4 regions of the Telluria sp. LT1R51-2 genome follow, and region 1 is predicted to be linked to each of the others. Evidence: predicted binding sites of a transcription regulator. Region 1 holds the regulator's gene; each other region holds the start of a gene.
The links. The regulator sigma-54, encoded in region 1, starts transcription at its own class of promoters, with help from an activator protein. The targets are predictions, from matches to a motif close to TGGCANGNAANCTGCTTT.
Positions count from the first base shown of each region.

Region 1 (7,609 bases):
CGCCGCTGCGACATCCAGCCCTGTGGCCAGCCGCGCCGGTGCAGTATCCCGGCAATAGGAATCGATCGAGTCCTTGTAGCGGACCGGGTAGCGTCGCATGACGTCGCACTGCGGCCCGGATACCGCCTCGATCGCGATCGCCTGCGGCTTCCATGCGGCCAGGCGCTCGTTCAATAGCGTCAGGCTGGCGGCCTGGAAGGTTTTGGGCAATTGCGACAGATGGGGCGACCCCAATACCAGCACCTCGTTGGCAGCACCGGAGGCCGGCCCCTTGAATGCGCTCGCATTGAAGTCAGGCTGCCAGGCCTGGGCGGCGGCGCTGCCGCACAAGGTCATCGACAGCAGCAAGGCGGTCATGCGCATCGGGGCTCCTCATCGGTTCATGAAGCCACGATGTTTGCACCGCCTGCGCGAAAAGTCACGCGCAAACGGATATGCATGAAGAAGCTTATGCGAGATGGCGCAGCGGATGCGCATGCGCCGGCCACACCGGCGCGAAGAAGCGCGCGACCATCGCCTCGGTTACGAGGTCGAGCGATGGCGGATTCCATTGCGGCGCATTGTCCTTGTCGATCACGAGCGCGCGCACGCCTTCGAGCACCTCGCCGTGCTCGAAGTTGCGGCGCACGAGCGAGCGCTCCAGGCGCAGGCAGTCGGCGACATCGAGCGACGCGCCGCGCAGCAGCAGCTCGCGCGTCACGCACATCATCAGCGGCGAACGCTGACGCATCGCATTCAATGCCTTCTGCGCGAATGGCGCGTCGTCCCCCGCGAGCGACGCCATGATTGCTGCCACCGAGTCCGCACCGAAGTGCGCATCGATGCGCGCGCGATTGGCCTGCAATTCACTTTCGCCGGCGTGCGCCGTGGCGAACGCGCGGATTGCCGCCGGCAGATGCGCGCCCGGCGTCGCTTCGATCAGCGCCTGCAAGGCCGCCAGGTCGCTGACTGCCACGAACACGTCGGCCAGGCCCACGTACAGTGCGTCGGCCGCGCCGATCGTCAGGCCGGTCAAGCCCAAAAACATCCCCAACTGCCCCGGCGCGTGCGACAAAAAATGGCTGCCGCCGACATCGGGGAACAAACCGATATTCACCTCGGGCATCGCCATCTTGGTGCGCTCGGTGACGATGCGCAGGCCGCAATCGGGCCCGCCCTGCGCGATGCCCATGCCGCCGCCCATGACCACGCCATCCATCAGCGCGATGTACGGTTTCGGATAAAAGTGGATCAGGTGGTTCAGCGCGTATTCTTCGGTGAAGAAATCTTCGAGCAGTGCGCTGCCGCCTTGTGGCGAGGCGTTGCCGACCTCGTGAAAGAAGCGGATATCGCCGCCCGCGCACAGTGCTTTTTCGCTGCTGCTGGTGATCACGACCGCATCGACGGCGGCGTCACGCTGCCAGTCGAGCAGAATCGCGGTCAGTGCGCGCACCATGTCCAGCGACAGCGAATTGAGCGCCTTGGGACGGTCGAGGGTGATGATGCCGGTGCGGTTGGCGATGCGGGTCAGGACGTGTTCGGACATGGCGTGATCCATCGAAAGGAAACACGTATTTTACCGGCAGCGGGATGCAAAAAGGGCGTCCCGAAAAGACGCCCCTGGCGGTGGTGACCTGCGCTCGATCAGGCGGCAGCGACGTCTGCTTCGTCGACGTCCAGGCGTTTGATCGCTGTGCGGTTATGGTCTTTCAGCATCTGCTTGTGCTTCAGAATTTGTCGATCCAGTTTATCCATCAACATGTCGATCGCGGCATACAGGTCTTGCGCGACGCTCGCCACGTGCAGGGTCTTGCCCGACACCTGGACATTGATTTCAGCTTTTTGCCTTTTTTCTTTTTCGGTGAGGTTATCGACGGCCAGGAAGACGTGGGTATCTATGACTTGATCGAAATGGCGAATAATGCGTTCCAGCTTATTCTGAACGTATTCACGGATGGCAGGGGTTACTTCGAGATGGTGACCACTGATGGTGAGGTTCATACACACTCCTTTGAAGATGTCACGTCGCTTGCACCACACAGGAGCTGAAGGCACAGACTGTATGAGCGGCGTTGTTACAAGGCTTTGCGGAGACTGACGGGGGGGATCTTGAGCGCTTCACGGTATTTTGCGACCGTCCTGCGCGCAATGACCATGCCTTGTTCCCCGAGCATTTCCGCGATCTTGCTGTCGGATAATGGATTCTTAGGGTCTTCTGCTCCTGTCAATTGTGCGATGAGCGCACGGATTGCCGTTGAGGATGCTTCGCCTCCCGCCTCGGTGGCAACGTGGCTACCGAAGAAATACTTCAACTCGAACATGCCGTGCGGGGTCAGCATGTATTTCTGGGTTGTGACACGAGAGATCGTGCTCTCGTGCAGACCTAGTGTATCAGCTATCTCGCGCAAAACAAGGGGCCGCATGGCAACCGCGCCATGGCTGAAAAAGTTGCGCTGGCGCTCGACAATCGCTTCGGCCACACGCAGGATCGTGTCGAAACGCTGGCGCATGTTCTTGATGAGCCACTTCGCCTCCTGCATCTGCGCACCCATCTGGCTCTCGCTGCGGCCCTGCTTGAGCATCGTGGCGTACAGGCTGTTCACGCGCAGGCGCGGCATGACGTCCTGGTTCAGCGTGACCGCCCAGCCGTTCTTGGCGCGCCGCACGATCACGTCCGGCACCACGTAATCCGACACGTTCGATGCGAACGCCGCGCCCGGATGCGGATTGCACTGGCGGACCACGGCCTGCACTTCGCGCAGGTCTTCGTCATCGCAATCGAGCGCTTTTTTCAGCTTGCTGTATTCGCGCTGTGCGAACCAGGTCAGGTAGCCTTCGACGATCTTCAGTGCCATGCGGCGCGTCACCATCGGCACGCCCGGCATGCGCCGGATCTGCAGCGCCAGACATTCGGCCGCGCTGCGCGCGCCCACGCCCACCGGGTCCATGCTCTGCACCATCGCCAGCGCGCAGCGCAGTTCGTCCAGGTCGACGTCGAGTTCTTCGGGCAGGCGCGCGTGGATGTCGTCGAGCGGTTCTTCCAGGTAGCCGTTGTCGTCAAGCGCGTCGATCACCAGTTCGGCCAGTGCGCGGTCACGGGTTGACAGCAGCGTTTCGCGCACCTGTTCCATCAGGTGTTCGCGCAGCGTGATGGCGCATGCCTCCAGCTGCGGGCGGCCGTCTTCGTCGTCGCTGCTGCTACTCCCGGACGACGCGCCGCTGCTTTCGCTCCACTCGTTGTCGGGCCGGTCGCCATCGACCGCGCCGCCTTCAGCACCCTCGCCCTCGGCCGGTGCACTGCCCTCGCCTTCGGCCTGCTGGCCCGGCGCCGGCGGCGCCTCGCCCGGTGCCGGCGCATTGTTGATGGCGCCATCGGCCAGCAAGCGCACCGAATGATCGAGCGGGTCGTCGAGCCTTTCGAGCAGCGGGTTATCGCCCAGTATCTGCTCGATCTCCTGGTGCAGTTCGAGCGTCGACAGCTGCAGCAACCGGATCGATTGCTGCAGCTGTGGCGTGAGCGCCAGGTGCTGCGAAGTGCGGAGCTGAAGGGACTGTTTCATCAATTGAGTATGGCTTACATGCGGAAATGTTCACCAAGGTACACGCGGCGCACCGACTCGTCGGCGATGATATCGTCGGGTCGGCCGGATGCGAGCACCGCGCCCTGATTGATGATGTAGGCGCGGTCGCAGATACCGAGCGTCTCGCGCACATTGTGGTCGGTGATCAGGACGCCGATCTTGCGCTCCTTGAGGAAGCGCACGATGCGCTGGATCTCGATCACGGCGATCGGGTCGACACCGGCAAAGGGTTCATCGAGCAGCACGAAGCGAGGATTGGTGGCCAGTGCGCGTGCGATCTCCACGCGGCGTCGCTCGCCGCCCGACAGCGACAGCGCCGGGTTCTCGCGCAGCTTTTCGATCTGCAGATCGGCCAGCAGGTTGTCGAGCCGCTCGCCGATCTGCGCCTTGGTCAGCGACTTGCCGTCGACCTTCTGCAGTTCGAGCACGGCGCGGATGTTTTCTTCCACCGTCAGCTTGCGAAACACCGACGCTTCCTGCGGCAGGTACGACAGGCCGAGCACCGCGCGGCGATGGATCGGCATCCTGGTGATGTCGGTGCCGTTGATGCTGATCGAGCCGGCATCCGACGGCACCAGGCCCACGATCATGTAGAACGAGGTGGTCTTGCCGGCGCCGTTCGGGCCCAGCAAACCCACCACCTCGCCGCATTCGACATCCAGCGACACGTCACGCACGACCAGGCGCTTGCCATAGCTTTTCTGCAGGCCCTTGACGACCAGCGTGCTGCGATCGTTCAAGGCCGTCATTGCGTGCCTCCGGCCGGCGTGCGCTTGGGCGCCAGGATCAGCGTACCGCGCCCGCCGCCAACCTTGCTCTCGCCACTGACGTCATTGCGCACGGCGACGACTTCCTTGCGGTTGTCGTACGAAATGAACGGGCCGGTCATCTGGTTGGTCATCCGGTCGTTTTCGAGTTCCTTGACGATGGCGTTCGAGTACAAGCGCACCAGCTCCGTACGCTCATCGTATTCGATGCGTTCGGCCTGGCCCTCGACCCACAGGTTCGGGCCGCCGTCGCGCTTCTGGCGGAACGTGGCAGGCTTGCCGTTGGCCGCGGTGAGCGTCACGCTCATGTAGCCTTCGGGCGTATCCCTGACCACCGCGCGTTCGGCCTTGACCAGCAGCGTGCCGCGGGTCAGGATCACGTTGCCGGTAAAGGTGCGCACGCCTGCGACGCCATCGAGGTCGCCGTTATCGTATTCGAGAGCCGCCTGCTTGAGCGAGTCGGCCTTTTCGGCCATCGCGCTCAAGGAAAGGAGTGACAAGAAAGCGGCAGCAAAAAGTTTTTTCATGATGGTGCTGGTCCTGGGTTAACACGCGCGCATGGCTGGTGGCCTTCAGCGCTGGCGTGGCGGATAGACGATACGGCCGCGGCCGGACAATTTCATCTGCATGGTCGCATTGTTGGCCACCAGGCCGACGGCCTTGAGGCTGGACGCGCCAAGCTCCATGTCGATCGGCTGGTCGGTCTTGACGATTTCTTCGTCGGGCAATACGGTCATGGCCGACGTGCGCACGCGCAGCGCTTCGCTGGCGGGCGTCTTCGGGCGCTGCAGATCGACGTCGCCGAACAGTTCGACGCGGTGCTCTTCGTGGAAGATGCGCGCGCTCTTGGCCACCACCGTCATCGGTGGACGGCCCGGTTCGACGCCGCGCATGAGGGGCTGGTCGACATTCGACACGTCGCCTTGCGGGATGTGGGCCAGGCGCTTGCCCGACACCACGTAGCTCGGCTGGCCGTTGGGCGTCATCCGCACGAACGAGAAGTTCTCGACGATGTAATCCGGCTCGTCGGGCGGGCCGCCCAGTTGCGCATCGATGTTAGTCCCCTGCATCAGCTGCAGCAGCCAGAAGCTGCCGAAGGCGAAGAACACGCCGATCACGATCATCGCCAGCAAGTTCCAGCGATGCGAGGTGCGTTTGTTGGAGGCGAGTGTGGCCATGGCGCTCAGGCGAAATACGGCGCGAGCGCCTGGTCGTAGGTGCCCTGCGCGCGCATGACGAGGTCGCAGATCTCGCGCACCGCGCCACGCCCGCCACCGTTCTTGGTCACGTAATGCGCGCGGTGCTGCACGTCCGGATGACCTGAGGGCACGGCGACGGCAAAACCGACGCGCGCGAACAGCGGCAGGTCGATCACGTCGTCGCCGATGTAGCCGCATTGGTCGGCGGTAAAGCCGGTGGCCTCGAGCAGATTGGCAAAGCCGATGCGCTTGTCGTGGTTGCCCTGGTAGACATGCGAGATGCCCAGGTCGGCGGCGCGCCGGACGACGATCGGCGACAGGCGCGCACTGATGATCGCGGTCTGCACGCCGGATTTATTCAGCATCTGGATGCCCAGGCCGTCGAGCACATTGAAGGTCTTGGTCACTTCGCCATCGGGGCCGTAGGTCAGGCTGCCGTCGGTAAGCACGCCGTCGACGTCGAAGATCATGACCTTGATGCGCGCGGCGCGCTCGATGTGGGCCAATACGGGAATAGTCATCAAATCACCTTTGCGCGGGTCAGGTCGTGGATGTGCAGCGCGCCGACCAGCTGGCCCGCCTCATCGATCACGAGCATCTGGTTGATGCGGAATTCTTCCATCACGGCGACCGCGTCGACGGCCAGCTGCTCGGGACGTACGCTGCGCGGATTGGCGTGCATGACGTCGCGAATCAGCACGTTCGAAAAATCGTGCATGCGCTCGATCACGCGGCGCAAGTCGCCGTCGGTGAACACACCCAGCGGCCGGCCATCGGAATCGACCACGGCGGTCATGCCCATGCCCTTCTGGCTGATCTCGAGCAGTGCCTTGACCAGCGGGACATCCAGGCCCACCGACGGGATGGCATCGCCGGTGCGCATGACGTCGCGCACATGCGTGAGCAGGCGCCGGCCCAGCGCGCCGCCCGGATGCGACAGCGCGAAATCCTGCTCGCGGAAACCCCGCACGTCGAGCAGCGCCACGGCCAGCGCATCGCCCATGGCCAGCGTGACGGTGGTGCTGGTGGTTGGCGCCAGGTTGAGCGTGCAGGCTTCTTTCGCCACCGCGATATTCAGGTGGACGTCGGCCAGCTTGGCCAGCCGCGAAGCCGGCTTGCCGGTCATGGCGATCACGCGCGCGCCCAGGCGCTTCACGGCCGGCAGGATGTCGAGCAGTTCGGACGATTCGCCCGAATTGGAAATGGCGATCAGAATGTCATTCGCGGTCACCATGCCAAGGTCGCCGTGCGCGGCTTCGCCCGGGTGCATGAAGAACGCCGGCGTACCGGTGGACGACAGCGTGGCGGCGATCTTGCGGCCGATGTGCCCCGACTTGCCCATGCCCGAGACAACCACGCGGCCGGTGCCGGCGTAGATCAGCTGCGCGGCGTCGACGAAGCTGCTGTCGTCGCCCAGGCGCGCGTGCAGCGCCACGATGGCGTCGGCCTCGATCGCAAGCGTCTGGCGACCCAGTTCCAGCACGCGCTGCGCCAGGGTTTCGTCAAAACTTTTCAGCATTATTTGGTCATCAGTTACACTCATTCCAGAAGTATAAACGAATTGCGAAAGCAAAAAACTTGCCAGTCGTAACATTCGATGACAAGTACGCCTCGCCACCCCAACCGTCACCCGCTTCACCCCATGCATTCTGGTCTCGAACTCACCCTGTTGCTGCTTGGCTGCGCCGTCCTCGGCGTGGTCGCCTTTCGTACCCTGCAGCTGCCGCCGATGCTCGGCTACCTGGCCGTCGGCGTCCTGATCGGCCCCCACGCCCTGGCCCTGGCCGAAGACAGCCCCACCACCCACGCGCTGGGCGAATTCGGCATCGTCTTTTTGATGTTCTCGATCGGGCTCGAATTCTCGCTCGGCCAGCTGCGCTCGATGCGGCGCATCGTGTTCGGGCTGGGGCTCGGCCAGGTCGTGACGACCGTCGCTGCGGCCATGGGCATCGGCCTGCTGGCGGCGTACCTGATGCCGCACCTGACGCTGGCCTGGCAGGCCGCATTCGCGCTGGGCGGCGCGCTGGCCATGTCGTCCACGGCGATCGTCGTCAAGCTGCTTACCGAGCGCCTCGAACTCGAG
Region 1 covers NZ_JCASIM010000002.1:226,222-233,830, forward strand. Annotated here, with positions in the region: gene AC56LH_RS19200 (DUF5694 domain-containing protein) at 1-363, opposite strand, end outside; gene AC56LH_RS19205 (enoyl-CoA hydratase/isomerase family protein) at 449-1,525, opposite strand; gene hpf (ribosome hibernation-promoting factor, HPF/YfiA family) at 1,624-1,980, opposite strand; gene AC56LH_RS19215 (RNA polymerase factor sigma-54) at 2,055-3,539, opposite strand; gene lptB (LPS export ABC transporter ATP-binding protein) at 3,554-4,309, opposite strand; gene lptA (lipopolysaccharide transport periplasmic protein LptA) at 4,306-4,854, opposite strand; gene lptC (LPS export ABC transporter periplasmic protein LptC) at 4,900-5,505, opposite strand; gene AC56LH_RS19235 (KdsC family phosphatase) at 5,511-6,047, opposite strand; gene AC56LH_RS19240 (KpsF/GutQ family sugar-phosphate isomerase) at 6,047-7,069, opposite strand; gene AC56LH_RS19245 (monovalent cation:proton antiporter family protein) at 7,169-7,609, shown strand, end outside.

Region 2 (7,609 bases), 330 kb from region 1:
CCTGGGCGGCCCTGGTCTGTTGCTGCGCACCGGACCGTTTGTCAGCCGAATCCAATCGAATATTCCCCTGGTCGCCGATGGCATCGGGTTGATGTATCGCGACAACCTGATCGAGGAGCCGGGCGGCTTTGCCGATTTCCAGGTGCGCCTGCGCCAGAGCAGCGGCCTGCGCCGCTGGTGGCACCCGCAGGTCCGCTTCGACCATGACGGCCGCGAGCCGTTCGCCCCGTTGCCGGTGGCGCAGGCCTGGCCGATGTTCGAATGGGTCATGAACTGGTGCGTCTCGAACCGCGCGCATCGCTACCTGATCGTGCATGCCGCCGTCATCGAGCGCAATGGCTGCGCGATCATCCTGCCGGCCCCGCCCGGCTCGGGCAAGAGCACACTGTGCGCTGCCTTGGTCTGCCGCGGCTGGCGCCTGCTGTCGGACGAACTGACGCTGATCCGGCGCAGCGATGGCATGCTCGTGCCGCTCGCGCGGCCAGTCAGCCTCAAGAATGCCTCGATCGACGTGATCCGCGCGTTTGCGCCCGATGCCTTGCTTGGCCCTTCGGTACCGGGCACCAACAAGGGCACGATCGCGCACATGAAGGCACCAGCGACGAGCGTGGCGCAGGTTGGCGACGTTGCGCGCGCACGTCATATCGTGTTTCCCCGCTACGAGGCCGGCGCCGCGACCACGCTCACCCCGATGTCCAAGGGGCAATTGTTCATTCGGGTGGCAGAGAACGCCTTCAACTATTTCGTGCTCGGCCCTGCCGGCTTCGATTGCCTGGCCGATCTGGTCGAAGGCGCCGACGGTCACGAATTCTGCTATAGCCAGCTGGACGAAGCGATCGCGCTGTTCGACCGCCTGGCGGGAGTGACGCCATGACGGCGCGCGCGCCATCGCTGCTGGTCGAGGTGCTGTCGGCGCCCGGCCGGGTCCGGCTGCTTGACCTGCCGGGCTGGGACCGCTTGCTGCGCCAGGCCAACAGCGCCAACGTCGGCGCGATCCTGGTTTTCCTGCTTGAGGAGCACGGCCTGCTCGACGACGTGCCGCCGCAGCCGCGCGAGCACCTGGAAGCGGCGCGCATCGTCGCACTGCGCCATCGGCGCCTGACAGGCTACGAAGTCGAGCGCATCCGCAGTGACCTGGCCCAGCTGGGCCTGCCACTGATTCTGCTCAAAGGTGCCGCGTACGCGATGGCCGGCTTGCCATCCGGCCGTGGCCGGCTGTTTTCGGACATCGACATCCTTGTACCCAAGGACCAGCTGGACGACGTCGAAAACGCGCTGATGGTGCATGGCTGGGCCAGCACCCACCACGATGCCTACGACCAGCGCTATTACCGCACCTGGATGCATGAGCTGCCGCCCATGGTGCACCTGCGGCGTGGCAATGCCATCGACGTCCACCATGCGATCCTGCCCGAAACGGCGCCGGTGCGGCCCGACCCGACTCTGCTGCGCGCGGCCGCGCGGCCGATTCCGGGCGATCTTGGCGCGCTGGGCGTGTGCACGTTGTCACCGCACGACATGTTCCTGCACAGCGCCGTGCACCTGTTCTTTGGCGGCGAATTCGATCAGGGATTGCGCGACCTGTTCGACATGCATCGCCTGGCGACGCACTTTGGCGCCGAGCCCGGCTTCTGGGATGGCCTGGTCGCGCGCGCCGTTGCGCTGGAACTCACCCGTCCGATGTTCTATGCGCTGCGCCATGCCAGCCGCACGTTCGGCACCCCGGTACCGGCGTCAGTCATGGTCGCCGCCGAGGCGTTTGCGCCGTCCCGGCCCGTGCTGGCGCTGATGGATGCGCTGTTCACGCGCGCGCTGGTGCCGCCGCATCCCGACTGCGTGGCGCGCTTCGACGGTGCTGCCCATTTCGCCTTGTATGTGCGCGGAAACTGGCTTCGCATGCCCATGGTGTTGCTCACGCGCCACTTGTTTCACAAGGCTTTCGTATCGCCACGTACCGCAGAGGCCGCTTGACCTGCTACTCTTTGCTCTAAGGGAAGTTGCATAGCAAATCCATTAATTTAAATTCATTTTGTCAATAAAATTAGCATTAGAACAATTATCGATGCTATGATGACTACATTGTCGTCGCTGTACGACGCGTCGATACCGTCAGGAGAACGTACATGATCGAGACATTAGTGCCAGCCATCCCGTGTACCGGGCTTGGTGGCGATGACTCAGCCGCGGATGACAATCCGAGCATCATTGACGTTACCATCAACGAACGTGTGTTCGGGATTCGCGCTGCCGACATCGATACCCAGCGCAACTCCGCAAGCATGCTTATCAGCAAGATGTATGCATGGCGCGGCTATAGTGGCAACCACCAGATCAATAACGACCCCAACCGGATCACGCTGACGGCGTCGGACCGTGGCCAGGTCTTCGGCACGCTGAGCCTTGGCCTGGATTCCGACATCGGCCTGCTGGCCGACCAGGTATTCGCCGACTATATCGATACCCAGCGCGGGACCGGCAAGGTCTGCGAAATCATCAAGCTTGCCGTCGATCCGGCCATCAAGTCAAAGGCCGTGCTGGCGTCGCTGTTTCACGTGGCCCTGATTTATGCGCGCGACCTGAATCATTGCAGCCACATCTTCATCGAGGTCAATCCGCGTCATCGCCGTTTTTACGAAGCCATGCTGGGCTTCCAGACTGTCTGCGAATCACGGCCCAATCCACGCGTGCAGGCGCCAGCGGTGCTGCTGAGCGCCGCTACCGCGTTCGGTACCGAACAGGTCGCCAAGTGGGGCGGCATGCAGGACAAGGCGGTCGGTGAACGCTCGCTGTTTCCGTGGTTCTTTTCGCAGCGCGAAGAGGCCGGCATCATCAACCGCCTGCGCGCGCTCGGCTAAGCGCTGTTGCAGGGGCACGCGCCCCGCACTTTCCCCTCAGTATTTGTACTTGCCTGCCTGGCAGGAACGTCCTATATTCAGCGCTTCGTGTTTATCACATTGAGGATGCTCCATGACGACAGGTAAGACCCGGGATGAAATCGCCGAAGCCTATTCCTCTGAACCGTGGTGGTATGACCTGCGCGGCTTCTTCATTCTGACCTTTGCCTACAACAGCACAATCGGCACCCAGATGCGCTTCTTCGGACCGAACTTCGGGCCCGACCACCTGGAAGTGGCATGCGGTACCGGGACCCTGCTCGAAATGGTGCTGAACTGGCGCCGGCGCCGCAAGCTCCCGCAAGTAAAGGTCACCGGCATCGACTACGCGCCATCGATGCTGGCCGGCGCCAAGCGCCGTTTTGCCAACAATCCCCAAGTCCAGGTGCAGCACGCCGATGCTGCCCAGCTGCCGTTTGCCGACAATCGCTTCGACACCGCCAATATCGCCAATTCGATCCACTGTTTCCCGACGATCGATGGTGCGCTGCGCGACATCCTGCGCGTGCTCAAGCCGGGCGGCACAATGGCGGCGAACGTCCTGCTGTACCCCACCGGATTCGGGCCATTGCGCTGGGCCGCACAGAAGATCAACGACTGGGGTATCCGCAAGGGGATTCTCTACAGCCCGTTCCATGTGGAAGAACTACGCGCCAAAATGTTGGCAGCGGGTTACGAGATTCACTCGGAGTTCACATCCGGAAATACGTGGAATGTCGTCGTGCGCAAGCCCTTGTAGGAGTGCTCCCACAGCAACGTTTTGAGGCCGTAAATATGCTGTCGGTATTTTTTACAGTAGTATTTGATCTGGCTCAATAAAAATCTCTAACTGTTTGATTTAAAACAAATCTCTTGAGCTGGCACGGTGATTGCTTATATAGCCTCGTGAGCAGTACCCCATACAACCCAGGAGATTTACGAAATGAACGCTTTTAAGAAAACCATCGTCGCCGCATCGATCGCAGCTGCAACCATCTTCAGCGGTACTGCCGCAGCAGCCCCGTTCAATTCGTTCACCGTCGATCCAGTCGGTCCACAGGCAAACTTCGTTGCTGACAAGATCACCGGTAACTACACCGAAACCGCGACCTTCAATCAAGATGGTACGTTCAACGTCTCGCTGGTGTGGACTGCTGGCCAGTTCGTCGGCAACGGTGGCAACACCGCGTACGAAGCTTTCCAGACCGGCCTGGGCGCAAACTACGGCCTGTTTGCTAACTACTCGGCAAGCGGCACCTACTCGGTGAGCGGCTCGACCACCACGTTCAACTTCCAGCCAGGCACCGGTAGCCTGGACCTGTTCATGGACACCACGCTGGGCGTCGCAGGCGGCAACGTCCTGCTGGGCTCGGGTAACCCACTGGCTGGCCAGGGCACCCTGAACCCAATGCTGAGCACCTGCTCGAACCCAGGCAACCCAAGCGGCAACGGCATCAACTGCGGCAGCTTCGGTGCATCGAGCTCGTTCGCTCTGACCGAAGCCGGCAGCAGCTTCTTCGTCCTGCCTAACCCGTTCTACTCGATGTCGTTCCAGTCGGGTCAGCTGAACAACTTCACCCCATCGGGCACCCAGACCATCAACGGTTCGCTGGACGTCGTGTTCGAAAACGCAGCTGAAGTGCCAGAGCCAGCATCGGTTGGCCTGCTGGGCCTGGGCATGCTGGGTCTGTACGCAGCACGTCGTCGCAACAAGAAAGCTGCCTAAGAACCACGGGCCTGCTGCGCAGGCCCTGTTCGAAAGCAATAAAAAACCACTGCCGGTATCGACAGTGGTTTTTTTTCGTCCCGCGATTCACCGGCGCCGCGCGCCGGCGTGCCGTCGTTCAGCGACCGGCAGCCGCCATGCGCGCAAACTGGCGCCGGCCGATGGCAATTGCCAGGCGCTGGATCGGATGGCGGTTGCCGCCCGGTCGCCATGTGCGCTTGAGTTTGTTGCGATAGGCATCGAACTGCATGCCCCAGGGTGCGGCCAGCACGTCGCCACGCCCCAACAGGATCTTGAGCGATTCAGTGGCGATGATGCCGGCGCACAGCTGGCAGGCCATGAAGGTCGAGGGGCCGCGCCGCTCGGCGAAGTTCACCGAGCCCGGCACCATCAGGTAGTTGCGGTGCAGACCGGCCGGCGCCAGGCCAACCACAAAGCGGATCGCTTTTTCCTGCTCCGGCAAATCGCCCCAGCCGAAATACTCTTCGAACGTCATCTTGCCCGGCATGAAGTTGAGCAGGGCGGCGCCCATGCCCAGCGGCGCGGCAGTGGTGGCCGGGATGCCGAGCCGTGCGCACGCAGCAAAGGTCTGCTGGCGTGCATCGAAGGCGAAAAAGTCGAGCGCATCGACGTACAGGTCGACACCGGCGAGGAATTCGTCGAGATTGTCGCCATGGACGCCCTCGGGAAAGATCTTGATCTCGATGTCGGGATTGATGTCGCGCGCCATGGCCGCCAGCACGTCGGCCTTGGGCTGGCCAACGGTCGACATCATGGCGCCCACCTGGCGGTTGAAGTTGGGGATGTCGAACGTGTCGAAGTCGGCAATGTGAAAGCGCGTGACGCCCAGGCGGGCGAGCGTCAGCAGATGCACGCCACCGACGCCACCGCCGCCCGCAATGGCAATGCGCTTGCCACGCAACTGCTGCTGTTCGGCGGGTGTAACCCAGCCAATATTGCGTGAAAACGCCTGCTCGTACTGGAACGGATTGCTCATGGGGACATTGCGAAAAAGTAGGGACGAGATGGTCGGCGCCGCAGGAAGGGCAGGGCGCGTACCGGCGATGCAGGTGCTTATGCCGGATGTGACTCATCCATGCGCAGCAGGCGGTTGATGATACCGCGTTCCTCGCGGGGCGAAAAGAAGTACGGGTAGAACGAGCGCTCTTCGGTTTCACCATCGGCGGCAAAAGTGCCGCCAAAAATGCTGATCTGCTCGGTAACGTACTTGAGATTCACGCGCAGCAGGTAGGCCGGGGCATCCACCCGCGTGTTGATCTTGAGCTCGCCCTCTTTGCGGAACCCCAGCATGCGCTCGTAGAAGCGGCGATGGCGCGGGTTGACCTCGATGATGATGTCGGTGCAGCCATGCATGTCGCGGGCGTAGATGACGGCCAGATGAAACACGTTGGCCAGCGCGGTTTTCGAGCGTACCGACGGGTCGAACGCAAACTTGGTGAACTCGCACAGGCGCGCGCCGTTGGCGCGGTGGGCGTCCAGCTCGGCGCCGAAGACTTCATCGGCCATCAACCCGACCTCGGAATCGATGCCGATGCTGAGTGTGCCGACCACGTCGCCCTTGTCGGTGGCGGTCAGCGTGATGCGATTGGGGTCGTTGCTTGGCTGGTGATCGCCGGAGTAGCCGCGCCAGGCGTACATCCTGTTGATCAGCATGCTGGCCGAGTTACGACCGTCCGACGTATCGGTAAGCCGGATTCCGTATGAATCGTCGTTCACGATAAACATCCTTATCTGTGTAGTGACATCTTATCTGGACATCAATAAATTGAGCGTTCGATAGGATGAATAAATATCACCGCCAGGATGCTGCATGCAAAGGTCAATCAGGCCGCCGCAAGCTGAATGAGAGCGTGCGGCGGCGTGCCACATTACAGCGTCTTGAGCAGCGCGCGTGCCTCATCGGCTTGCGCGAATGGCGCGTTCGCTGCCAGCAGCTTGTCAAGCTCGCGCTTGGCACCGGCCTTGTCGCCACTCTTGTTCAGCGCCTGGGCGAGGTGATAACGGATCTCCATCGCATTTGGCGCCTGGGTGCTGGCTTTCTGCAGCAGCGGCAGGCCGCGTGCGACATTGCCCTGCTCAACCAGCATCCAGCCCAGCGTGTCCATCACGCCTGGATTGTCGCTGGCGATCTTGAACGCCTGCTCTGCAGTTGCCAACGCGCGTGGATCCTTCACCTGCTGATAAGCCCAGGCCAGGTTGTTCAGCACCAGCGGGTTCTCAGGCGCCGTCTTTTGCACGGATTCCAGACGGGAGATAGCCGCTTTGTAATCCTTGCCCGCCATATTGATTTCGGAAACCATCAGCGCCATGCGTGCATCGGTCGGGTTCTGGGCCAGCCACTTTTCGCCGCGCGCCAGTGCATCCTTGCTCTTGCCGCCTGCCTGCATCGCCTGGACCACCTTGGCGGTCAGTTCCGACGATGGTGCGAGCGCCAGGGCCTTCTCGTACGCCAGCAGGGCTGGTGCGCTCTTTTGCTGGCTCATCAGGATGTCGCCTTCGAGCACGAAGCCGATCGGCGCTTTTGGCGCGGCCTGCTGCGTCTGGCGCGCCGCTGCCAGGGCGTCATCCGGGCGCTTGGCACGCATTGCCGCGTCCACCTGCATCAGGCGCGCGGGCATGAAATCAGGCTGCAGGTCAACCGCACGCTTGATGTGGCCTGCGGCTTCGCTGTCGTTCTTGAGCAAGCGCTGTACCTCGGCCAGGCGAATCTGCGCGGGCGCCGATTTCGGCAACACGTTGGCCAGCTTGCTGTAGGTATCGAGCGCACCGTTCAAATCCTTGGTGGCGATCTGCGACTGACCCAGCAGTTCGAGCACGCCGGCATCGGTCGCGTTCGTCGTCTGGAACTTGCGCGCCAGCGCCAGTGCTTTCGGCGCCTGGTCGGTGCGCAGGTAGTGAGCGCCCAGCTTCAGTGCCGGGGCTGTAGCTTCCGGATTGGCCGTGCTGGCTTTCTCGAACCAGGTGGTGGCTTCGGCGGTGTTCTTTTGCA
Region 2 covers NZ_JCASIM010000002.1:553,534-561,142, reverse strand. Annotated here, with positions in the region: gene AC56LH_RS20690 (HprK-related kinase A) at 1-874, shown strand, start outside; gene AC56LH_RS20685 (nucleotidyltransferase domain-containing protein) at 871-1,971, shown strand; gene AC56LH_RS20680 (GNAT family N-acetyltransferase) at 2,124-2,855, shown strand; gene AC56LH_RS20675 (class I SAM-dependent methyltransferase) at 2,968-3,633, shown strand; gene pepA (flocculation-associated PEP-CTERM protein PepA) at 3,817-4,599, shown strand; gene AC56LH_RS20665 (ThiF family adenylyltransferase) at 4,718-5,596, opposite strand; gene AC56LH_RS20660 (GNAT family N-acetyltransferase) at 5,674-6,345, opposite strand; gene prsT (XrtA/PEP-CTERM system TPR-repeat protein PrsT) at 6,489-7,609, opposite strand, start outside.
Region 2: the regulator sigma-54 is predicted to act here: its motif matches at 3,753-3,770, upstream of pepA (flocculation-associated PEP-CTERM protein PepA).

Region 3 (7,609 bases), on a different contig from region 1:
GCCAACGCAGCAGATATCGTTGATACCGCCAAATCGGCTGGCACGTTCAATACGCTGGTCACGGCTGTCCAGGCTGCCGGCCTGACCGACACCCTGAAGGGTCCGGGTCCGTTCACCGTGTTCGCGCCGACGGACGCAGCATTTGCCAAGATTCCAAAAGCCAAGCTCGACGCACTGCTGAAAGACAAGGCCGCGCTGACCAAGGTGCTGACGTACCACGTGGTGCCAGGCACCGTGAAGGCAGCCGACGTCAAGCCAGGCGACGTCAAGACCGTTGAAGGCAGCGCCTTCAAGGTGAAAGTCGCTGGCGGCAAAGTCATGGTCGACAAGGCCACCGTCACCAAGACCGACATCGTCGCCGACAACGGCGTGATCCATGTCATCGACACGGTCATCATGCCAAAATAATCACAAACGTCCTGTACGTCAGGGAACGTTGAAGCGCCCCCGCTGTCCGGCATTGCCGGCAGCGGGGGCGTTGTCGTTATGGGCTGGCCCGGCACGCGTGGTACATTCCCGGCTTGCCTGCGGCACCCGGCCGCGGGACTGATCGACGAGGATGGCATGAAATTTCGTTTGATGACGGTGGCAGCGGCGACCCTGGCCGCCACCACCGCAATGGCCGCGCCGCGCGGCTTCACTGTGGAAGACCTGGTCAATATGGAACGGGTCGGCAGCCCGGCCGTGTCGCCCGACGCCACGCGCGTGATTTACACCGTGCGCAGCACCGACATGGAAAAGAACCGCGGCAATACCCAACTGTGGATGATCGACCTGCGCGCCGCCAAGCCGACGCCCCAGCGCCTGACCGACCATGCGTCGAGCAGCGCCGATCCGGAATGGTCGCCGTCGGGTGACGCCGTGTATTTCCTGTCCGCGCGCTCTGGCTCGTCGCAGGTATGGCGCCAGCCGGTGGCCGGCGGCGCGCCCGTCAAGGTCACCGACCTGCCGCTGGACGTCGACAATTTCCGCCTTGCGCCCACGGGCGACCGTCTGGCGTTCAGCCTGGCGGTATTCCGCGACTGCGCCGACCTGGCCTGCACCAAGGCCCGGCTCGATGCGAAAGAAAAAGAAAAGGCCACCGGCAAGGTGTATGACCGCCTGTTCGCGCGCCACTGGGATACCTGGAACGACCACCGCAATGCAGTGTTGTTCTCGGCGCCGATCGGCGCAGCAGGCGCGATCACCGGCGAGCCGGTCAGCCTGTCGGGTTCGCTCGACGGCGACGTGCCCTCGAAGCCTTTTGGTGACCGCGAAGAATACCGCTTCAGCCCGGACGGCAAAACGGTTGTGTTCTCAGCCCGCATCGCTGGCAAGACCGAAGCCTGGTCGACCAACTTCGACCTGTACAGCGTGCCCGCCACAGGCGGCACCGCGCCGCGCAACCTGACGGCGGACAATCCGGCCTGGGACACCAAGGGCACGTTCTCGCCCGATGGCCGCACATTGGCTTACCTGGCGATGGCGCGCCCTGGCTTCGAGGCCGACCGCTATCAGATCATGCTGATGGATGTGGCGACCGGCACCAAGCGCCCGCTGGCCGCCAACTGGGACCGCTCGGCCGGCAGCCTGGTCTGGCGTGCCGATGGCAAAGCGCTGATCGTCGATGCGGAAGACATCGGCCAGCACCGCCTGTTCTCCATCGACGTGGCCGGTGGCAAGGTCACGCCGCTGACCGACACCGGCGCCGTGGGCGCGTTCGATCTGCGCCGCGATACGCTGGTCTATACCCATGCGAACTTGTCCGCTGGCGCGCAGTTGTTCTCGATGAAGCTGGGCGCCAAGCCGAAGCAGCTGACTACGTTGAACACCGAGCTGTTGAAAGACGTGCGCTGGGGCGAGGCCGAGCAGTTCTCGTTTGCCGGCGCCAATGGCGACACCGTGTACGGTTACGTGATGAAGCCGTGGAATGCGCAGCCTGGCCAACAATATCCGGTGGCGTTCATCGTCCACGGCGGGCCGCAAGGCAGCTTCGGCAACAGCTGGAGCTACCGCTGGAATCCGCAGACCTATGCCGGCGCCGGCTACGCCGCCGTGTTCATCGACTTCCACGGTTCGACCGGCTATGGCCAGAAGTTCACCGACTCGATCAGCAACGACTGGGGCGGCAAGCCGCTGGTCGACCTGCAAAAGGGCTACGACGCCGCGGTGAAGAAGTTCCCGTGGCTGGACCGCTCACGCGATTGCGCGCTGGGCGCGTCGTATGGCGGCTACATGATGAACTGGATCGCCGGTAACTGGTCGGATGAGTTCAAGTGCATCGTCAATCACGACGGCGTGTTCGACACGCGCGGCATGGCGTACTCGACCGAGGAGCAGTGGTTCACGGACTGGGAAAATGGTGGGCCGTACTACAAGGTGCCGGAGAACCATGAGCGCTTCAATCCGGTTCATCACGTTGCGAAGTGGAAGACGCCGATGCTGGTGATCCAGGGCGATCTGGACTTCCGGATTCCAACGGCGCAGGCGCTGGGGACGTTCACGGCGCTGCAGCGACAGGGTGTCGAGAGCAAGCTGCTGGTGTTTCCGGATGAGAATCACTGGGTGCTGAAGCCTGCCAATTCGGTGCAGTGGCATCACACGGTGAACGGGTGGCTGGATCGGTTCCTGAAAATACAGCCCGTAAAGTAAAGCTGCAATGCAAAAGCCCGCTGAAAGCGGGCTTTTTGCGATGAGGAAGTTACACTTAAAGTCTAACCTCCCCCCATCAGACCAAGCTGATCAAACTATTGCCAACGTTAGACTTTTGGCAAGAACTTAGCTGGCACTTGACCGGTAACGTCGGTCGTTGGCAGCGTGGTCTTGCACTGAGCACCTTCAACACAGGTGATCGTGTAGACAATCGACTTGCCGTCAATTGCCGAGTTGCTGGTACCTTGCATGACAACCGTCACAGTGCCAGTGGTTGCAGAAGTACCGGCAGCGGTAACCGACGTGACGTATTTACTCGTGATTGCGGTAGCATCTGGCAGACCCAGCAGTGGATTGGTAGTAGCGGTAGCCAGCGTACCTTCGTTAAACGCTTGTGCCACAGCCAGACGCGCAGGTGCCGAGATCGAGGCTGCTTCGCTGACTTTCGCTTTAGCGGTGTAGTCGCTGTATGCTGGAATCGCGACAGCCGCCAGAATACCGATAATGGCAACGACGATCATCAGTTCGATCAGGGTGAAGCCGCCTTCGGCCTTTTTGGTTTGCATTTGCTTGAAGTTCATTTTAAATCTCCGGGTTGGGTAGTTCAAAAAAGTGGACCTACGTATCTTGTGCTGCTCACTGCTACGCTTTCTTATATGCAAGCGCTGTGCCAGCCCAAAAATGGCGTAAAACGGTCGATTTTATGAACAACAAGCCAACAAACGCCTGCTTCAGCACAAAAAACGGCACGCTGAATGACAAAATTTGTCAGTGCCGCACGGCAATTTTTGTCATTCACGGTCTGGATCAACAAAACCTGTCGCACCAAATAGAAAACGGGGAGCTCGCGCTCCCCGTTTTATCTTACGACCAACAGATCGTCAGAATTACAACATGGCCTTCAGCAGACGCGCCATTTCCGACGGGTTCTTGGTAACGGTGATACCGCAGGCTTCCATGATTTCCAGCTTGGCTTGCGCAGTATCTGCACCGCCCGAGATCAGCGCGCCGGCGTGGCCCATGCGCTTGCCTGGTGGCGCGGTGACGCCAGCGATGAAGCCGACGACTGGCTTCTTCATGTTGTCCTTGATCCAGTAAGCCGCGTTGGCTTCGTCCGGACCACCGATTTCGCCGATCATGATGACCGCGTCGGTATCAGGATCGTCGTTGAACATCTGCATGACGTCGATGTGCTTCAGACCGTTGATCGGGTCACCGCCGATGCCGACTGCCGACGACTGGCCCAGGCCCAGTGCGGTCAGCTGTGCAACTGCTTCATACGTCAGGGTACCCGAACGCGAGACGACGCCGATGCGGCCCTTGCGGTGGATGTGACCTGGCATGATGCCGATCTTGATTTCGTCAGGGGTGATCAGGCCTGGGCAGTTAGGGCCCAGCAGCAGGGTCTTCGAACCCGCTTTGGCCATACGGTCCTTGATTTCCATCATGTCACGAACTGGAATGCCTTCGGTGATGCAAATTGCCAGGTCCAGCTCGGCTTCGACGGCTTCCCAGATTGCAGCGGCTGCGCCTGCTGGTGGGACGTAGATGACCGACACGTTGGCGCCGGTTTCTTTTTTCGCTTCAGCAACGGTTGCGAAAATCGGGATGCCTTCGAAATCTTCGCCGGCTTTCTTCGGGTTCACGCCAGCAACGAATGCTTCCTTGCCGTTTGCGTACTCGCGGCACATGCGGGTGTGGAACTGACCGGTCTTGCCGGTGATGCCCTGGGTGACTACTTTGGTATCTTTGTTGATCAGAATCGACATTTTTTTATTTCCTTAGCAATTAGGCTTGACCGGCAGCAGCGGCGACGACCGACTTGGCTGCGTCTTCCATCGTGTCTGCGGCGATGATTGGCAGGCCCGATTCGGCCAGCATCTTCTTGCCCAGGTCTTCGTTGGTGCCCTTCATGCGCACGACCAGCGGCACTTGCAGCGAAACGGCTTTCGATGCAGCGATCACGCCTTCGGCGATGACGTCGCAACGCATGATGCCGCCGAAGATGTTGACCAGGATGGCTTTCAGGTCAGGGTTCTTCAGCATGATCTTGAACGCTTCGGTGACTTTCTCGGCCGTGGCGCCACCGCCGACGTCGAGGAAGTTGGCTGGCTCGCCGCCGAACAGCTTGATGGTGTCCATGGTGGCCATGGCCAGGCCGGCGCCGTTCACCAGGCAGCCGATGTTGCCGTCGAGCGAGATGTAGGCCAGGTCGAATTTCGATGCTTCGACTTCAGCTGGATCTTCTTCGTCCAGATCGCGGTAAGCGACGATTTCAGGACGGCGATACAGGGCGTTCGCGTCAAAGTTGAACTTGGCGTCCAGGGCGATGATCTTGCCGCTGCCGGTGACGATCAGCGGGTTGATTTCGGCCAGCGATGCATCGGTTTCCCAGTAGGCTTTGTACAGGCCCTGCAGGTTCGCGCGTGCGTCGGCGATCGAGCCGGCTGGCACACCGATCTTGGCGGCGACGTCGTCAGCCTGCTCATCGGTCAGGCCGACTTTCGGGTCGATGATGACGTTGTGGATTTTTTCCGGGTTGCTGTGCGCGACTTCTTCGATGTCCATGCCGCCTTCCGACGAGGCCATCAGCACGACTTTCTGGCTGACGCGGTCGGTGACGAGCGAGACATACAGTTCTTGTTTGATGTCGGCGCCTTCTTCGACCATCAGGCGACGGACTTTCTGGCCTTCCGGGCTGGTCTGGTGCGTGATCAGTTGCATGCCCATGATCTGGTCAGCATATTCCTTGACCTGCTCGAGCGATTTGGCGACCTTGACGCCGCCGCCCTTGCCGCGGCCACCAGCGTGGATCTGCGCCTTGACGACCCAGACCGGACCACCCAGTTCTTCAGCAGCTTTGACAGCCTCTTCGACCGACATGCACGGAATGCCGCGCGGAACGGTCACCCCGAATTTTCGGAGGATTTCTTTGCCCTGATACTCATGGATCTTCATGCTGGCTTCCCTTCTATCTATTACTGAATTAGAAACGGTTGAACTACAAAAAAAACAAACGACGACTTAACCCGCCACAGCCTTGATGGACCAGCGCGGGTAATATTTGGCCACGGCGGGGCCGTCGCTGCGCAGGGCATGGCAACGGTCGAGCTCAAATGGACGGTCGGATGACGTGACGCCTTGCCCGCCTGGGGCATCGACGGTGTCGTCAGCAAAGGCTTGCAGCGCTGCGGTGGGCAGCACCTGGGCCAGTTCGGTCAGATGGGTGCAGCCGAGCACGCCGGATAGGCGGTCTTTCAGATGCAACCGGAAATGGTTCACGAGCGAGAGCCCGATCAACTTCTTGTAGGCAGGGCCGATGGTATCGCAAAAGCCCGGATACGGGACGGCATCGGATGCGGCTTCGGCATCAACGATGTTCAGGTCACGGTCGATCGTGACGCGTAGCTTCAGGTCGTGCACTGGCGTGCCGCCGGGCCGTTCGCCGGAAGCAAGTTCAACAGTACGCGTTTTCACATCGCGGATGCTGGCATCAAGATCCCACATGCCATCGTCGCGCGCATAGGCGTCGACTGTGATGGCGCGCGTATGCCGGAGCGAGCGCGATACGGGAAGAGACAAAGGCATAAATACCAGTGCCGTCGAGACGGCGGTTAGTGATGCAGCCGGTGTGCTAGTGCACGTCACCGCAGCTTCTGCGGCAACAACCGCTCATGCGGCGCTGCTTAAACCCGTAAAGTTTATCACAGCGTCCCGCCCGGCGCATCGCTAAAAGGGCACATCACTGCCTGCGTCGCAGGAGATGCCCGGACTTGGCAGGCGCTTGACAGCGTGTTTGACGCATATGGTATGCGCATGAAGGCCAGCTAACCATTGCTGCCATTCATGAAGTGAATAAGAGATATGGCGTTTGTTTGTCGAGCATCGCCGACGTATGAAGGCGCCAGCGTGCAGCGCCATCGCCCGTTGAGGAATATGCGTTCGCATATCGGGGATGACGCTCCACGCTGGCGCCTGGGCGCAGCATGAACTTGTTGCATGCGCGATCACTGTCGGAAGTGAAGGCAAGCGGTGACGATCAGCAATAACGACACGGGATCACTACAACCGATGACTGCAGCCGCTGATTGCCAGCGCTAACTAGTCGGGAAACTCGTCGTCGTCAGGCGTGCCCTGCATCGCCGCCCGTGCGGCGCGCTGCGAAAAACCACGCTGCAGCAAGAACCGCATCTGCTTGGCGCGCGCTGCGGCATCCTCGGCAACCGTGCCGAACTTGCGCTGCCAGATTTCGACCGCACGCGCGGTCTCGCTGTCGGACAGCCCGGCCTCGATATCGACCAGGGCCTCGCTCGTTAATCCATGACTTTTCAATTCGGCCATCACGCGACTGTCGCCATAACGGCTCGCTTTACGGTTGACCAGGGATTCGGCAAAGCGCTCCTGCGACAACCAGTTATTTTTTTCAAGAAAATCGAGCAGCGCATCGACGTCATCGCCCTCTTCCGCATACTTGGACAGCTTGCGGCGCAATTCAAAGCGGCTGTGCTCGCGCTGCGACAGATAACGCAGCGCGCGGCCCTTGAGACTGAGTACGGGTGCTCGCATGGGTAACGTCAGCCCATCAGCATGGCGCCAGGCGCCGGTGGCAAGCTGCTGCCACTGCGCCCGGCGCCAGACTGATTATTCACCAACCGCCTGCAGCTTCGGCTTGTCGTCACCACCGAGCGTTGGTGGCAGTTCGCGCACACCCAAGGCGGTACGGACCTTGTTTTCGATCTCGCGCGCCAGGGCTGGACGGTCGCGCAGGAACTGACGCGCGTTGTCTTTACCCTGACCGATACGCTCGCCGTTATAGCTGTACCACGAGCCCGACTTCTCGACGATTTTGTTATCTGCGCCGAGATCCAGAATTTCGCCTTCACGTGACGTGCCTTCTCCATAAAGAATGTCGAAGTGCGCTTCTTTGAATGGCGGGGCGATCTTGTTCTTGACGACCTTGACCTTGGTTTCGTTACCG
Region 3 covers NZ_JCASIM010000001.1:3,918,423-3,926,031, forward strand. Annotated here, with positions in the region: gene AC56LH_RS17295 (fasciclin domain-containing protein) at 1-408, shown strand, start outside; gene AC56LH_RS17300 (S9 family peptidase) at 565-2,631, shown strand; gene AC56LH_RS17305 (pilin) at 2,739-3,212, opposite strand; gene sucD (succinate--CoA ligase subunit alpha) at 3,519-4,400, opposite strand; gene sucC (ADP-forming succinate--CoA ligase subunit beta) at 4,420-5,589, opposite strand; gene AC56LH_RS17320 (DUF2889 domain-containing protein) at 5,656-6,219, opposite strand; gene recX (recombination regulator RecX) at 6,733-7,197, opposite strand; gene recA (recombinase RecA) at 7,273-7,609, opposite strand, start outside.
Region 3: the regulator sigma-54 is predicted to act here: its motif matches at 3,287-3,304, upstream of AC56LH_RS17305 (pilin).

Region 4 (7,609 bases), 140 kb from region 1:
CCGGCAAGATCATCGCGCAAAAGTCCGGCAAGGACTGGGGCACGACGATGCGCGAATGGATCCTCGATCCGGTCGGCATGACCGCCACCACCACCAGCCTGGCCGCGCACACGGCCGGTATGAACGTCTCGGCGCCGCACAGCAAGATCAATGGCAAGGCGGCGGTCGTCAAGCCGATGCCGGTGGCGAATGCCGTCGGCGCGGTGGGCATCAACACCAATGCCGAAGACATCGCGCGCTGGATGAACGTGCTGCTCGATAACGGCCGCCTGCCGACGGGGGCGGGCGGCAAGGAAGCACGCCTGTGGTCCGACAAGCAGGCCCGCGAGATGTGGACGGCGCAAACGCCGATGGCGGTCAGCCAGCCCAAGCCGTCGCTGGCGGCGACCAGGCCCAACTTCATGGCTTATGGCCTGGGCTTCCAGCTGCGCGACTACCAGGGCAAGCTGGTGGCGATGCACGGCGGCGCGCTGCAGGGCTTTTATTCGCGCGTGCTGCTGGTGCCCGAAGCAAAGCTCGGCATCGCGATTTTCACCAACGCCGAAAGCGGGCCGTCGCTCAATGCGCTGCAATACCGCCTGCTCGACGGCTACCTGGGCGTTGCGCCGACCGACTGGATCGGCCGCATCGCCGACATCGCGAACGAGGCCAGCGCCAAGGAAGCGGCCCGCGTGAAAGGTGAAAGCACCAGCCGTGCGAAAGCGTCGAAACCGTCGCTGGCGCTGGCCGGCTACGAGGGCGAGTACGAAGACGCCTGGTACGGCAAGGCGACAATCAAACGCGCCGGCAGCAAGCTGGTGATGTCGTTCGCGCGCACGCCGGATCTGACGGGCGAGATGGAACACTTCCAGCACGACACCTTCATCGTGCGCTGGAAGGAGCGCAACTTCAACGCGGATGCGTATGCGACGTTCTCGCTGGAGCCTGACGGCACGATCGAGCGGCTGCGCATGAAGCCCGTATCGACCGAGACGGATTTCAGCTATGACTTCCAGGATCTGCTGTTTACGCCCGTGAAGAAAGCGAAGTAAACGGACGACGCCCGCATGCAGGTGCGGGCGTCGTCATGGTGGCGGCAGCGCGGGCTAGCGCTTCTGCCACACCTTCATCATGTCGTCCGAACCCTGCGAGCGCACCCCGTTGTCCGACAGGATTTCTTCGGTCGCATCGAGCGTCGCCTGCCGTGGCAGGATCATCGTCTCGCCATAGCGCTGATCGAACTTCAGCACCACCTGCTCGTCTTTCAGGTCGCGCAGCAGTGTCACCAGATGCGCCAGGCTGCGTACCGGCTTGCCATTGACCGATTCCACGACCGAGCCGAAGCGGTTGCTGTAGCCGCTCACCAGTTTGTGCGGGAAGAACGGCGCGCTGATCACGACCAGTTCTTCGCGCTCGGGTGTCGGTGAATCGCCGCGCTGCGTCACGAGCGGGCTGGCGTTGAACGCATACGCATTCATCCCCGGCGCGCTGCCGCTGACAAAGGCCATGAATTCGCTGGTGGCGCGCGAGAACGCCACCGGGCCGTAGATGAAGTACGACGGATAGCCGCCATCCAGGTCCGGGATCAGGAGCGGACGCGCCCCGGTGGCGGGCACCTCGACCTTCATCGGTTTGCCACCGCGGATGATGGTCATCGGCACCTTGCCGTTTTTCGCCACCTGCTGGATGCGGTACTGGAAGCGCACGCGCAGGCTCGAACCCAGCTTGACCATCGCCTGATTGTCGATCGCATGCTCGCCGATGTGGGTGATCACGTCCCACTCTTTCAGCGGCCAGGCGGCGTCGGTGCGGTACGGCCGGTGCACCACGGCGCCTTCGACCGATTTATCGAGCTTGAGGTACTGGCGCAGCGCCGGGCTTTCCAGCGTCTGCACGCTGTCGTGCAGCAGCGGCTTGCCGTCGTAGGTGCCGTCGGCCACGTCGCGCAGGAACAGTTCGATTTCTTCGTTGGGGATCACGTAGCCGATGCTCTGCGCATTGGTCACGTTGGCGAACGCCAGGCCGATCATGCGCTCGCCGGCAATCACCGGCCCGCCGCTGTTGCCCGGGTTGATCGGGGCGTCGATCTGGATGCGCAGGCCCGAGCTGAAGGCGCCGTAGTTGACGAATTCCACGCGCGAGATGATGCCGGTGGTGGTCGAGAGCGAATTGCCGCCGACCGGGTAGCCGTAGGCGAACACCTGCTGGCGCACGTCCGGCAGCACGGCGGCGCGCGGCACCGGCGGGCGCTTGTCAAAGAACGAGGGATCGTCGAGCTCCAGCACCGCCAGATCCAGACCACGCGCCAGCGCGATGACCTTCGCCGAGACCTTGTCGCCCGACTGGCTGGCCTGCACCTCGACCTGGCTGGCGTAGCCCACCACGTGGGCATTGGTCAGGATGCGCTTGCCCTCGATGATGACGCCGGAGCCCGTGATGGCCGCAGGGGCCGACTTGGTCCAGGGCTTGTACGGGTCGGGCCGGCGCACGTTGGCGAAAATCTTGACGACCGAGTTTTCAACGGCAGGCAGGGCGGGGGCGGGTGTGGTCGTGCGCGAGGCGGCAGGGACAGCGGGGGTGGGAACGGCGGTTGCGGCGGCCGGCTGGGCTTCTGGCGGCGTGGTTTCCTGGGCATGCAGCGCGCCGGAGACGGCCAGCGCGAGAACGGCGAATCGCAAAGTCTTCATGGTTTCCTTCGGTTGCGCGGGAGGGCTATCAACCGGAAGAATATACACGTGCGCCGCAAAAGAAAATACGGGGAAGGCCTCGGCCTTCCCACGTCATGCAGGCTGCTTACTTTTTGACGAACTTGAGCGTCATGCGATCGCTCTCGCCGATTTCCATGTACTTCTCGCGGTCCTTGTCCTTGTTGGCCAGCACCGGCGGCAGTGTCCACACGCCTTTTTCATGATCTGCCTTGTCCTTCGGATTGGCGTTCACTTCGGATTTGGCGGCCAGCTTGAAGCCGGCCAGGTCGGCCATGCGGATCACATACGCTTCGTGCATGTAGCCGCTCGATGCCTTCGCATCCTGCGTCATCTTGACCGGCAGGCGGTGCTCGACCACGCCCAGCACGCCGTTCGGTTTGAGGACCTTGTGGACTTCTTTGAGCGTTGTGACCACGGCCTCGTCGCCCGCGCCCAGCCAGTTGTGCAGGTTGCGGAAGGTGACAACCATGTCGGCGCTGTTCGGCGCGCCCAGCTCGAAGCGGGTCGGCGGCTCGAACACCACCGGCATCACCTTGTCGTAGACCTTGGCGTCGGCAGCCAGCTTGTCGCGATAGGCCTTGCCGCCGCGCGATTCAGGTGCACCGGCAGCGCCAATCAGCTTGCCGTTGTCGCGCAGGTAGGGCGCCAGGATCTCGGTGTACCAGCCGCCGCCCGGCGAGAGTTCGATGACCGTCATGGTCGGCTTGATGCCGAAGAAGGTCAAGGTTTCGTAAGGGTGGCGGAACGCGTCGCGGGCCTTGTTGGCGGCGGCGCGGTGCTCGCCGGCGATGGCGGATTTCAGGGCGTCGTCCGCGTGTGCGGCGCCGGCGATACCGGTTGCCAGCATTGCGGCCAGGATCAGTCGTTTCATCGTGCGAGGTCTCCATGATGGTTGACGACGGGCGGTGCGCCGTCGTCGCTGCGCTGATGATCCGGGAGGCACGGCGCACAGTCAAGCATTCGTCACATATGCATGTGTGGTGGGCGTTGGCGCCCGTATTGACTGGATGCAGGGAGAAAAGAAGCTGCGCCAGATACGTACAAATTTGTGCAATGAGGTGGCACAACATTTGCCTATTCAAAGTCTTAAGTTACTGCTAAGGTTGCGCGGTTTGTCACGTTTTCATCTGTCATAAAACCAAAGCATAAGAGCTGTAATTACAAGAGCGGCCCGAGCTGTTCGCGGAACCGCTGCCCGGACGAAGGTTATTCAGGAGATCTCATGGAACGCCGTACCTTTCTTAATCTCAGCAGCGGGGCAGCCGCTTCGATGCTGCTGCCTTTCGGACGCGCCATCGCTGCCGAAGAGCTCACCAGCAGCATGCCAGTGGCCGCCAAGAAGGCGCTGGCCGATGTCGCGCTCAACGCCGCCACCAAGGCCGGCGCCAGCTACGCCGACGTGCGCATCGGTCGCTACCTCAACCAGTTCATCACCACGCGCGAGCTGAACGTCGAAAACGTGGCCAACACCGAGTCGGCCGGCGTGGGCGTGCGCGTGATCGTGAATGGCGCCTACGGCTTTGCCGCGACGTCCGACATGTCGACCGATGGCATCGCGAATGCGGCGCGCCAGGCCGTGGCAATCGCCAAGGCGAACGCCAAGCTGCAGACCGAACCGGTGCGCCTCGCACCAGTCAAGGGCGTGGGCGACGTTTCATGGAGCACCCCGATCAAGAAAGACTGGCGCACCGTGCCGATCGCCGAGAAGACCGACATGCTGATCGCCGCGAACAAGGCCGGCATGGAAGGCGGCGCGAACTTCATGCAGTCGATGCTGTTCCAGGTGAACCAGCAAAAGTATTTTGCCTCGACCGATGGCTCGTACATTGACCAGGACGTGCATCGCCTGTGGGCGCCGTTCTCGGCCACCGCGGTCGACAAGGCCAGCGGCAAGTTCCGCTCGCGCGCGGGCCTGAGCTCCCCGGTGGGCAAGGGGTACGAGTACTTCGACGCGCGGCCCGAGCACAAGATCAAGGCCGCGGGCGGCATCGCCACGCTGTACACCGAATCGTATGACATCATCGAAGACGCCCGCGCCGCCGGCCGCGACGCCAAGCGCAAGCTGACCGCCAAGTCGGTCCAGCCGGGCAAGTATGACCTGATGCTGGCGCCCGAACACCTGTGGCTGACGATCCACGAGAACGTCGGCCACCCGACGGAGCTCGATCGCGTACTGGGCTTCGAAGCCAACTACGCCGGCACCAGCTTCGCCACGCTCGAGAAGCTGCAATCGAAGACCTTCAAGTACGGCTCGCCGATCGTCAACATCTTCGCCGACAAGACCACGCCAGGCTCGCTGGGCGCCATCGGTTTCGACGACGAGGGCGTGAAATCCAAGCGCTGGGACATCATCAAGGACGGCATCCTGGTCAACTTCCAGGCCACGCGCGACCAGGCCCACATCATCGGCGAAAAAGAATCGCATGGCTGCTCGTATGCGGACGGCTGGAACACGGTCCAGTTCCAGCGCATGCCCAACGTCTCGCTCGCACCGGGCAAGACCAAGCTGACGCCGGACGAAATGGTCAAGGGGATCAAGAAGGGCATCTACATCGTCGGCGACGGGTCGTTCTCGATCGACCAGCAGCGCTACAACTCGCAGTTTGGCGGCCAGCTGTTCTACGAAATCAAGGACGGCAAGATCGGCCAGATGCTGGAAGACGTGGCGTACCAGTCGAACACCCAGGAATTCTGGGGCGCCTGCAGCGCCATCTGCGATGAACGCGACTGGCGCATGGGCGGCTCGTTCTTCGACGGCAAAGGACAGCCGCCGCAGATCAGCATCGTCTCGCATGGTTCGTCGACCACGCGCTTTAACGGCATCAATGTGATCAACACCGCTCGCAAGATCGGCTAAGCAGGGGCGCACATGAGTATCTTGACCCAGGAACAAACCAAACGCATCACCGACCGCGTGCTCTCGCTGAGCAAAGCCGATGAATGCATCGTCAACATCGAGGGCAACCGCATCGGCAATATCCGCTTTGCGCGCAACGCCGTCTCGACCGCCGGCCTGGCCGACGACGCCCGCATCCAGGTGCAGGTCGCCTTCGGCAAGAAGCAGGGCACCGCGACCATCAACGAATTCGACGACAAGTCGATCGAGCGCGCAGTGCGCCGCGCCGAGGACCTGGCGCGCCTGGCGCCGGACAACCCGGAATTCATCCCGGCCATCGCCAAGACCGCGTACAAGCCATCGGACACGTTCGTGCAGAAAACCGCCGACATCGATCCGGAATACCGCGCGCAGGCTGCGGCCTATGCAATCGAAGGCTGCCGCAAGCGCGGCCTGGTGTCGGCCGGCTTCTTCACCGACCGCACCAGCTTTGAAACGATCGCCAACTCGAATGGCCTGTTCGGCCACCAGGTGGCAACGTCGCTGGACTTCACGCTAACCGTGCGCACCGAAGACGGGCGCGGTTCTGGCTGGGTCAAGCGCTCGGCGCGCGACGTTGCCAAATTCGATCCGCGCGAAGCGGCCGAAATCGCGATCGAGAAAGCACTGCGCTCGGTCGACGCCAAGGCGCTGGAACCGGGCCGCTACACGGTCATCATGGAACCGGCCGCCACGTCCGACCTGCTCAGCTTCATGCTGGGTGGCTTCGATGCGCGCCGCGCCGACGAGGGCCGCAGCTTCCTGTCGAAAGCCGGTGGCAAGAACCGCCTGGGCGACAAGCTGTTCGACCAGCAGGTCAATATCTGGTCCGACCCGTGGGACAAGGATGTCGCGGTGCTGCCGTGGGACGACGACATGCTCCCGCGCGAGCGCGTGGCGCTGGTCAAGGACGGCAAGATCAATGCGCTGGACTACTCGCGCTTCTGGGCGCAGCAAAAGAACCAGCGCGCGGTGGGTGCGGCCGGCAACATCATCATGGCCGGCACCAACAAGACCACCGAAGAACTGATCGCGAACACCAAGAAGGGCGTGCTGGTCACGCGCACCTGGTATATCCGCATGGTCGATCCGCAATCGGTGCTGCTCACGGGCCTGACGCGCGACGGCACGTTCTACGTTGAAAACGGCAAGATCAAGCACCCGATCAAGAACTTCCGCTTCAACGAAAGCCCGGTGTCGATGCTGAACAATATCGAGGAAATCGGCAAGCCGGTGGTCATTGGCGCCGACGAAGCACGCTACTCGATGCTGATCCCGTCGATGAAGATCCGCGACTTCAACTTCACGTCGCTGTCGGACGCGGTTTAAGTCCTATCGCTGCAAGACCGTCATTCCCGTCAGCGCGGGAATGACGCGCAACCGCAAACGGATAACACACATGGAACGTCGACAATTCCTGCATATCGGCGCCGGCACCGCTGGCGCGCTGTTCATTCCGGTCTTTGGCAACGCGATCGCGGCCGAAGACCTGCTCAATCCAATGGCGGCAAGCGCCAAGAAAGCCCTGGCCGACACCGCGATGAACGCGGCGACGCAAGCCGGCGCGTCGTACTGCGACGTGCGCATCGGGCGCTACCTGAACCAGTTCGTCATCACGCGTGACCTGAACGTCGAGAGCATCAACAACACCGAATCGAGCGGCGTCGGCGTGCGCGTGATCGCCGGCGGCGCCTACGGCTTCGCCTCGACCAACGACATGACGACCGACGGCGTGGCCGGCGCCGCGCGCCAGGCCGTGGCGATTGCCAAGGCCAACGCCCGGCTGCAGACCGAGCCGGTGCGCCTGGCGCCCGTCAAGGGCGTCGGTGAAGTGGCATGGGCCACGCCGCTCAAGAAGGACTGGCGCACGATTCCGGTCAAGGAAAAGGCCGACATGCTGATCGCCGCGAACAAGGCTGGCCTGGATGCGGGCGCGAACTTCATGACCGCGTCGCTCTTCCAGATCAACCAGCAAAAGTATTTTGCCTCGACCGACGGCTCGTACATCGACCAGGACATCCACCGCCTGTGGGCGCCGATCAATGCC
Region 4 covers NZ_JCASIM010000002.1:361,409-369,017, reverse strand. Annotated here, with positions in the region: gene AC56LH_RS19875 (serine hydrolase) at 1-1,031, shown strand, start outside; gene AC56LH_RS19870 (S1C family serine protease) at 1,086-2,666, opposite strand; gene AC56LH_RS19865 (class I SAM-dependent methyltransferase) at 2,773-3,558, opposite strand; gene AC56LH_RS19860 (TldD/PmbA family protein) at 3,910-5,544, shown strand; gene AC56LH_RS19855 (TldD/PmbA family protein) at 5,557-6,891, shown strand; gene AC56LH_RS19850 (TldD/PmbA family protein) at 6,962-7,609, shown strand, end outside.
Region 4: the regulator sigma-54 is predicted to act here: its motif matches at 3,747-3,764, upstream of AC56LH_RS19860 (TldD/PmbA family protein).